DNA from 3 places in the Thioalkalivibrio sp. ALJ1 genome. Region 3 is predicted to be linked to each of the others. Evidence: predicted binding sites of a transcription regulator. Region 3 holds the regulator's gene; each other region holds the start of a gene.
What was found. Region 3 encodes sigma-54, which starts transcription at its own class of promoters, with help from an activator protein. Its sites were predicted from a motif close to TGGCANGNTNCNTGCTT; they were not measured.
Positions count from the first base shown of each region.

Region 1: F462_RS06685 (PEP-CTERM sorting domain-containing protein) is a predicted target of sigma-54. The motif match lies at 1,148-1,164, and genes of this name have one in related genera.
Region 2: F462_RS03405 (DUF4168 domain-containing protein) is a predicted target of sigma-54. The motif match lies at 1,668-1,684, and genes of this name have one in related genera.

Region 1 is NZ_KN050684.1:928,486-931,761, reverse strand. It holds gene F462_RS06690 (hypothetical protein) at 1-726, opposite strand, end outside; gene F462_RS06685 (PEP-CTERM sorting domain-containing protein) at 1,213-1,977, shown strand; gene F462_RS06680 (glycosyltransferase) at 2,120-3,276, opposite strand, start outside.
Region 2 is NZ_KN050684.1:229,002-232,277, reverse strand. It holds gene F462_RS03415 (ATP-binding protein) at 1-106, shown strand, start outside; gene F462_RS03410 (sigma-54-dependent transcriptional regulator) at 103-1,536, shown strand; gene F462_RS03405 (DUF4168 domain-containing protein) at 1,829-2,329, shown strand; gene rplM (50S ribosomal protein L13) at 2,695-3,123, shown strand; gene rpsI (30S ribosomal protein S9) at 3,155-3,276, shown strand, end outside.
Region 3 is NZ_KN050684.1:1,258,967-1,262,242, reverse strand. It holds gene lptA (lipopolysaccharide transport periplasmic protein LptA) at 1-47, shown strand, start outside; gene lptB (LPS export ABC transporter ATP-binding protein) at 44-811, shown strand; gene F462_RS08200 (RNA polymerase factor sigma-54) at 900-2,381, shown strand; gene hpf (ribosome hibernation-promoting factor, HPF/YfiA family) at 2,399-2,737, shown strand; gene F462_RS08190 (PTS sugar transporter subunit IIA) at 2,741-3,208, shown strand; gene hprK (HPr(Ser) kinase/phosphatase) at 3,269-3,276, shown strand, end outside.

The DNA.
Region 1 (3,276 bases), 330 kb from region 3:
GTCCGGCAGCGAGGTTCCTGTGAGCCAGGGGTGGCCGTTTATGGTTGCGGATAGTAGACCGGCGAACCAGGCGTTGTAGACGCTCAGGAACATGTAGCCATCCCACCCGGCCGATTCACCGCAGCCGCCCCCAGGCGTCAGCCACAGGAGGCCATCGTCGCGACGCTGGCGCTCAAGACGCTGGCGAATGTTGCGGGCGACGCGGAGCACCTCCTGCGCCGCATCCGGCCGCAACGCATCAGGGCGCTGCAGCAGTCCATGCAAGACCGTGAGCAGGCAGGCATCACCAAACAGGGCATGATTGCTGCGCCCGAAACCGCCGCAGTAGCCGGCATCGGTCAGGAACAGGCGCAGCCAGTCGAGGCCGCGTATCAAGGCCCGCTCCAGTTCAGGGTCGGGGTCGCGGCCCAGTGCAAGGTGCAGACACAGCAGATATTTCAGATGGTAGGCAACCGGTGTCGCGATCCCACGCTCCGCATTCGGCCGCCGCGGGAAGTCGATGAAACCACCCTCGCGGGTCGTCCAGCGCCGCACCTGTGCCCGCAAGCGACGTCGCTCCCATGCCAGTCGTCGCGGGCTTTCTGCCTCGCGTACGCGCAGCGCCTGCGCCAGCAGACTCCAGTTATTGGACGGGTAGATGCGCGCCAGCGGACACAGCGAACGCATCGCTCGCACCGATCGGAGATCCACATCCGGGGATTCTTGCCGGCCCAGCGTCTCGGCCAACAGTCCTATTCCAAGCCGATTGAATGGCTCATGACCTCTAGCGCGCGCCGGCATCCGCGCCCATTGCTCAAGGGGCTTTCGCCATTGGGTCCCGCTTGATGTCGCCAGCATCGCAAGTGCCGAGAACACCGGGGCGTAATGGTCGTATGGCGAGGGGGCCTCCGAGCAAGGATCTGTGAGGGTGCCATCTGCGTGGACCAGTGCCCGCAGTGCCTCGGATACCCCTGCCACCATTTGCCCAAGGGCATGTCGTTCTTTCTCGGCAGTATCCTGTCCATCGTCTCTCTGCATGTCGCGATGCTCCCCCGGTTAGCCCACCCCTGCAAGCCCACTCGATGTTCCGTCGAGATTCTTTACAAAGCTGGCTAATCAGGATTGACCAGAAATCATAAATCACTGCCATGCGGCTATTTTAATGTTTCGGCACAAGTTTTGCTTGCAATGTCACCCACGATCCAGGCAAGCCCAACACCTGAAGGACGATTTATGCTCAAGAGAACAACCCTTTTCTCAGCGTTGGCCATGGTGGCCTCATCCGCCCTCGCAGCACCCGAGTTCGATCGATTCGGCGAGCTTTCGCAGGCCGACTTCGGCGGATCCGGAATCCCCAACGACGCTGTCGCGATCTCGGACTTCCGTTCGGATTTCGGTTTTGGAACGGTCGGCTTGTCAGCCGCCCAACGTTTCGACTCGCCGACCGTGACCGACGATGGCGCGGGCACATTCTTTGCGAATCCCGGGGAAAGTGATCCTGGACTTTCACTCTGGAACTTCAACTTCTATATGAGCGCGAATGCCTCGTTTGCAGCTCCTGGAGATGTGGAGACAGATGAAATCCAGCCCGAGCCCATTCCGGGCGGACTGATGTTCCAAGTGCAGTACGACATCAATCCCGGTAGCGGATCGGATATCGGGACCATCGACATTCCGGTACTTTTCGATGATGAAGGGTTATTCGAGTTCCAGGGCTCCCAGAATCTGGGCTTCAACTACCTCAATGAGGGTGGCGTACCAGGAGTGACTCCACCCGACGGCTCATTCGACCCCTTCGCCGTCGGCTTGTACGAGTTCACCCTCGTCGCTTTCGACTCCGGCAACCCCGACATGGGGAACGAAGACTTGGAGCTCGCTCGCAGCACGATCAATGTGCAGGTCGGCGATCCTGCCGAAGTGCCTCTTCCTGCCACGCTGGGCCTTTTTGGGCTCGGCCTTCTGGCGCTCGGTGCAGCTCGCCTCCGTCGCCGGAGTTAACGAAGGTCGGGCATTTCGGCATGACCAACGCCTGCGAATCGCAACCGTTGGTCATGCCTTTCGCCTTCAAGCAGGCTCCTGCGGCGGCTAGTTGCGTGTAGGAACCTGCTTGCAGGCGAAGTTCCCGGCGGGTCCGCTGTGATCAATCCGGCGATCGACCTTCCCTGTTGACCATCTCTTGCAGGCGCTCTACAAGCGTTGAGATGCGGGCCTCCCAGCGGTTTTCGCGGGCGTAGGAGATGATGGCTTGGCGGTCCCACTGGGTCTGCAGGGCCTCGGAAATCGCATCGCGCAGGGCTTCGCCGTCACCGAGCTCGACCAGACGGCCGAGCCAGTCGGCGTGGATGACCTCGGCATTGCCGCCAACCCGAGTGGTGACGGTGGGAAGACCGCAGGCGGCGGCCTCCAGGAAGACGTTGGCCCAGCCCTCGAAGCGGGTGGCGAGTACGAACAGGTCGGCAGCGGAGTAGTAGAAACGCAGTCGTTCCGGAGCGATCGCGCCGGTGAAATGCACGCGTTCGCTCACGCCCCTCTCCTTCGCAAGCCCCTGTAGCCAGGCCAGTTCGTTGCCGTCGGGACCACCGCCACCCACGCAGAGATAGTACAAATCCGGGTGCTGCTCCAGGAGCACCGGCATCTGCTCGATCACACGGTGGAAACCCTTTCGCTCGTTCAGTCCGCCGACGGTGATCATGATCTTGGCCTTTTGCGGCAAGCCAAGTTCGCGGCGACAGGTCTCGCGATCTTCGGGCTGGAAGTAATCGAGGTTGATGCCGTTGGGCATGACCTGCACCTTTTCGGACGGGATGCCCATCTCCAGTGCGAGGCGGCGAAGGTCGTCCGACACGGAAAACACCCGTGCCGCGCCGTGCATGGCATGCAGCGAGAGCCAGCGACATACACGCGTGCGCGAGATGCGCAGCAACGTGCCGCGCAGGGTGATGGTCCAGGGGAGCTTGACCCAGCGGCCCAGCAGCCACGCGGCGACACCGTCCGGGTAGATGAAATGGCTGTCGATGGCGGTGATGCCCTGTTCGCGCTTCAGGCGCCGTACAAGCGGCAGGATGCTCAGCGCCAAAAACGGACCGTCGGTCCATTTCATGACTCCGGGAATACACAGGAACGGGGGGTGGTAGACATCGACCCCGTCCTGGATCTCGTGGCGCGGGATGGGCGGGCGAAAGTGCGGCTTCCAGAATCGGCGGATCAACCCCTGCCCGGGAAACCAGGCGACCGGGGCCACCACGACCAACGGGATATGCTGCGCTACGCGGAACATGCGTTCGCGCACAAACAGGC
Region 2 (3,276 bases), 1.0 Mb from region 3:
GCGGGTCGACCTTGACCGAAGCAAGGCCGGCGAGACCCGGTTTGTCGTGCATTTGCCAAGGGGTTCCGGATCGCCCCCAGCGAACGGCGGAGGATTCGCCGGATGAATACGCAAGCGCAAGCACAAAACTCGTCGCCAGTGCAGGAGGCGGTCCTGGTCGTCGAGGATGATCGCGGTCATCGCCAACTACTACAGGAAGAACTGACCGAAGCCGGATATGCCGTCACTACGGTGGAGAGTGCCGAGGATGCCGAGCAGGTCCTGGCACAACACGCCTTCAGTCTGGTGGTCAGCGACCTGCGGCTGCCGGGTGCCGATGGTTTCCATGTGCTGGAAGTGACGCGAGCCCGGGCCCCGGCGCCTGGATTTATCATGTTGACCGGGTTCGGAACCATCGATCAGGCCGTCGCCGCACTCAAAGCCGGCGCCGATGACTTCCTGACCAAGCCGGTGGACCTGGACCACCTGCGTCTGGCGGCCGATCGGGTTACCGAGGCGCGCCGGCTGAAGGACGAGGTGCGCCAGTACCGCGAGATCCTTGCGCAGGCCGATGGCTTCCATGGCATGCAGGGACGCAGCCCTGCGATGCTGCATCTGTTTGACCTGATCCGGCGCATCGCGGTGGCGGACGGTAGCGTCCTGATCACCGGCGAGTCCGGTACCGGCAAGGAACTGGTCGCTCGGGCCCTGCATGCCGAGAGCGAGCGGGCTGCTGGCCCGTTCGTCGCGATCAACTGCGCGGGTATCCCCGAGGCGCTGCTCGAATCCGAGTTGCTCGGTCACGTGGCGGGTGCCTTCAGTGGCGCCAAGGGGGCTCGCCGAGGACTTTTTACCGAGGCGGATGGCGGCACGCTGTTTCTGGACGAGATCGCCGAGATGCCGGTGGCGATGCAGAGCAAGCTGCTGCGCCTGCTGCAGGATGGTCGCGTGCGCCCGGTGGGGGCCAACGAGGAGATCGCGACGGATGTGCGCATCGTCGCGGCCACCCACCAGGACCTGCAGGCTCACATCGCCGATGGCCGTTTTCGCGAGGATCTCTACTATCGCCTCGAGACCTTCCGGATCGAGATTCCGCCCCTGCGTGCGCGCGGCGACGATATCGAGCGCCTGGCCTTGCAGTTCCTGCGCGAGCAGGCGCTGGCACGAGGGCTCCCCGAGCGTCGACTGAGTCCGGAAGCCCTGCGTGCCCTGGTGCGATATTCCTTCCCGGGTAACGTCCGTGAACTGGCGAGCCTGATGGAGCGCGCGGCCACGCTGGCCGCGGGCGAAGTGATCGAAACCCGCGATCTGCCCGAGCGCGTCCTGCAGGGCGCTGCCCACGGCGCCCCCGATGATGCTCCCGACGGGCGCCCCGACTCCATGCCCGTGCCAGGTGTTGAAGACGATCCCCAGTGGCCGACCCTGGAGGAACGTGAGCGTGACTACATCCACCGCGTCCTGGAGCACGTGGATGGCAACAAGCAACGGGCAGCCCGGATCCTCGGGATCGGGCGTAAGACGCTGTACCGAAAGCTCGGGGAGTCCGACCCGACGTGACATCCTGACACGGGTCGGCCTGACTCATGTGTCATTGTGACCCGCTTTTTGTGCTTTGCATCGCCCGATCCTGGGTAGAAGAAAAACATTAAGAAACTGATATTATTAGATATTCGTATTTTATTCGGTTTTGGCACGGCATCTGCTAACTCCTTCCAGTAGCAATCGAGGGATCAAGTCCTCAAGGCCTGACCACCCTCCTCACACGGTTGCAACGAAATCGGGTCACAGGCGTAAACGCCCGTATGGCCCCGAGATCCGAACGATCATGAAAGGAAGAAGGAGCAAAATGATGAATATGCGCAAGACGATGCTCGCGATGGCCCTGACCTCCCTGTTTGCCGTTGGTGGTGCCGCTTCGGCCCAGACCGGTGGCGCCGAAGGTGGTGCTGGTGGTGATATGGGCGGTGCCCAGGGCGGCCAGCCGCCGGCCCAAGAAGGTGGTGCCCAGGGCGGCCAGCCGCCGCAGGGTGGTGCTGAAGGTGGCGCGGCCCAGGGTGGCGCTCCGATGCAGGAGGCCCCCGAGGTTGACCTGAGCGAAGAAGATATCGACACCTTCGTCTCCGCGTTCGTCGCGGTTCAGGAAGTGCGCGAGGACTTCGCCGACCGTCTGCAGGGTGCCGAGGATGAAACCGAGGCCCAGTCCATGCAGCAGGAAGCGCAGGATGAAATGGTTAGCGCCGTCGAAGATGCGGGCATGAGCGTCGAGGAATACAATGAAGTCGCCATGGCTTTGCAGAACGACCCTGAGCTGATGCAGGAAGTGCAGGAACGCGCCGAAGCCCAGCTGTAACCGTTGGTGCCAAGCGCACCCGGGCTCCGTGCCCGGGGCTTGCTGGGGCCGGCCTTTCGGGGTCGGCCCCTTTCTTTTGCGCCGTAGCGCCATATCCAGCCCCCCCCCAGTTCCAAACCCGATGGGTCCGCCCAGGCGGGGCCCAGTTGTCTATCTAGGGGGCACTGATTGAGTTGCGCCCACGGCGTTGTGGCTCTCTTGTGCGGAGTGACCGCATACCAGCCGCTTCGCCTCGTTGGTTACGCAAAAGCGACTTGAGCGCGTACGCACGATTAAATCAATGTCCCCTTAGCTTGAATCGGGCGCAGGGAAGCGTTATTCTTGCGCGCTTTCTGAATCGCCCCGACCTCGGAGCATCGAACATCATGAGTACCATCAGCGCCAAGCCGGCCGAAGTCGAACGCGACTGGTTTCTCGTCGACGCCGACGGCAAGACCCTCGGTCGACTCGCCACGGAGATCGCGAGCCGCCTGCGCGGGAAGCACAAGCCCGTGTACACGCCGCATGTCGATACCGGCGACTACATCGTCGTGATCAACGCGGAGAAGATCCGCGTCTCCGGCAACAAGGCCATGGACAAGAAGTACTTCCACCACTCCGGTTACCCGGGTGGCATCAAGGAAGCCAACTTCACCCAGATGATCGAGCGTCATCCGGAGAAGGTGTTGGAGCTTGCCGTGAAGGGCATGCTGCCGCGCAACCCGCTTGGCCGGGCCATGTTCAAGAAGCTCAAGGTCTATGCCGGAACCGAACACCGGCACACGGCCCAGCAGCCGCAGCCGCTCGAAATCTGAGCCGCCAGAACCAGCAAGGGAATCGATCCGAATGGCTAGCAATCAATATTACGGCACCGGTCGCCGCAAGACCGCCTCGGCGCGCGTCTTCCTGCGCCCCGGCACGGGCAATATCACGGTCAACGAGAAGCCGCTGGACGACTTCTTTGGTCG
Region 3 (3,276 bases):
ACAGCGAACGCGTGCGCATCACCATCCAGCCGCGCGACGACGAATGAACACCACTGCCAGCCAACCGGCGACCGCAGGCGCGCCCCACGACCGCCTGATCGGACGTGAACTGACCAAACGCTATGGCAAGCGCACCGTCCTCGACCAGGTCGACGTCGATCTGGCTCCCGGCGAGGTCGTCGGCCTGCTGGGCCCGAACGGTGCGGGCAAGACCACCTGCTTCTACAGCCTGGTCGGACTGATCCGCCCCAACGCCGGACGCATTACCCTGGGCGAGCGCGACATCACCCGCGCCCCGATCCATGTGCGGGCCCGCGCCGGCCTGGGCTATCTACCGCAGGAGGCCTCGATCTTCCGACGCCTGAGCGTTTGGGACAACCTGCAGGCAGTGCTGGAACTTCGCCCCGGACTGGACCGCCATGAACGCCGGCGCATCGGCGACGCCCTGATCGAGGAGTTCCAGCTAGAGACCGTGCGCCACAGCCCCGGCATTTCGCTATCCGGTGGTGAACGTCGGCGGGCCGAGATCGCCCGCGCCCTGGCCGGCGATCCCCAATTCATCTGCCTGGACGAACCCTTTGCCGGGGTGGATCCGATCTCGGTGGGGGACATCCAGGCCGTCATCGAACACCTTGCCCGCCGCGGAATCGGGGTACTGATCTCCGATCACAACGTCCGCGAGACCCTCGGCATCTGCCACAGGGCCTATATTCTTAGCGAGGGGCGCCTGCTGGCCGCCGGGACACCCGACGAGTTGCTCGCCGACCCTCAGGTTCGCCGAGTCTATCTCGGCGAGAATTTCCGCCTGTGATTCCGACGCACACGTCGCGCGGCCAGTGCACAAACCACGAGGCAGGCTTTAAGATTTCACGTATGGTCACCTTCGACCCGACACCACAATGCTGAAACCCGGCCTCAATCTACAGCTGGGTCAGACGCTCACCATGACCCCGCAACTGCAGCAGGCGATCCGTCTGTTGCAGTTGTCCACGCTTGAGTTGCAGGTGGAAATCCAGCAGGCGCTGGAGAGCAACCCCATGCTCGAACAGGTGGAGGACGAGGACGCCGATCCGAATACCGAGCGCCTCGACCAAGAGGGCGAACTGGTGGAAGGCGACCGCATGGAGGCCACCACCACCAGCGACGACGTCATCCCCGAGGAGCTGACGACCGACAGCCGCTGGGACGACATCTACGAGCCACCGACCGCCCCCAAGGGCCTGGACGACCGCGACCCGCTGGAGAACACCAGCGACGACGGCGGCGAGGGCCTGCAGGACCACCTCCTGTGGCAGCTGCACCTGAGCCATCTGACCCCGCGCGACCAGCGCATCGGCGCGGCCTTGATTGACGCGATCAGCCCTGACGGCTATCTCGAAGGCGACCTCGAGACCCTGGCCGAGACCATTAACCGTGGCGAGGAAGAACCCGTCGGGGTCGACGAGGTCGAAGCCGTGCTGCACTGGATCCAGCAATGCGACCCGCTGGGCGTGGGCGCCCGTAACCTGCGTGAATGTCTGGAGATTCAGCTACGCGAGCTCGCCCCGGATGCCCCGGCCCGGGAGGCCGCGCGCGCCATCCTGGAGCACGGCATGGACAGCCTGGGCAAGCGCGACTACAAGGCGCTGCAAAGCCAGTCCGGCGTACGCGACCCGGACGAGCTGGCACGCGCACTGGATCTGATCCGCACCCTGAACCCGCGTCCTGGCGCCCAGATCAGTACGGCCACCTCGGAATACGTAGTCCCGGATGTCTATGTGCGCCACACGGTCGATGGCTGGAGAGTGGAGCTGAACCCGGAGATCGCCCCGCGCATCCGCATCAACGACCTCTATGCCGGCATGGTGCGTCAGGTCTCGGACGCCCGCGACAGCGCCTTCATGCGCGATCAACTGCAGGAAGCGCGCTGGTTCCTCAAGAGCCTGCACAGTCGCAACGACACCCTGCTCCGAGTCGCCGAGGCGATCGTGCTCCGCCAGCAGGGCTTTCTCGAACATGGCGAGGTTGCGATGCAGCCGCTGATCCTCCGCGACATCGCCGAGATCCTGGAGATGCACGAGTCGACCATCTCACGCGTGACCACACAGAAATTCATGCACACCCCGCGCGGGGTCTTCGAGTTCAAGTACTTCTTTTCCAGCCACGTCGGTACCAACGATGGCGGTGAGTGTTCGGCCACCGCCATCCGTGCCATGATTCGGGAATTGATCGGCGACGAGCCTGCGAACAAGCCGCTGAGCGATGCCCGGCTCGCCCAGATCCTCTCGGATCGAGGCATTAACGTGGCACGCCGTACCGTGGCCAAATACCGTGAGGCCATGCATATCCCCTCATCCAGCGAACGTCGGCAGATGGCTTCCATGCCCACCGGCAGCAAGTAACCCAAGGAGACCCAACCATGCAGATCAATCTGACCGGCCACCATGTCGACCTGACCGACGCCCTGCGCGAATACGTCAACGAGAAGTTCGCGAAGCTGGAGCGCCACTTTGACAAAGTCATCGACGTCCACGTCGTGCTGACCCATGAGAAGAATCAGAGTCAGCACAACAAGGCCGAGGCCAATCTCCAGGTTAGCGGTAACCATATCCATGCCGAGGCCTCCCACGACGATATGTACGCAGCCATCGACGGCCTGATCGACAAGGTTGACCGTCAGCTGATCAAGCACAAGGAAAAGGTCAAGGATCACCACCGCGCCGAGGGTGCCCAGCGCAACCGCGAGCAGGCCTCCTGATCCATGACCATTGCCGAGCTGATCACCGCCGACCGCATAGGTCTGGAGCCCGAGTGTTCCAGCCAGAAACGGGCCCTCGAGACACTGGCGGAGCTCCTCGCCGCCGGCGGTGACGCCGAGGGGCCGGCCAGCAGCGCGATCTTCGAGGCCCTGTCCGCCCGCGAGAAGCTGGGCTCCACTGGCCTGGGGCATGGCGTCGCCATCCCTCACGGCCGGCTGCCCGATCTTGCGACTCCGCGCGTGGCCGTGCTGCGCCTGAAGCAGGGTGTCGACTTTGACGCAATGGATCACGAGCCGGTCGATATCCTGATCGCCCTGCTCGTCCCGGAAGCCGCGACCAACGATCACCTCAACCTGCTTGCCCAGCTCGCACGCGGCCTGTCCCAGCCGGACACGATTGCCGCCCTGCGCCGAGCCGGCGATGCGTCGGCTCTGGAGCAGGAACTCGTGGGCCGCTTCAGCGAGGGCTAGGCCCTTGCAGACGGTCTACCCATACGTCGACCAGCGGGAGGCCGGCCCACGCCGGAGGCCATGAACGA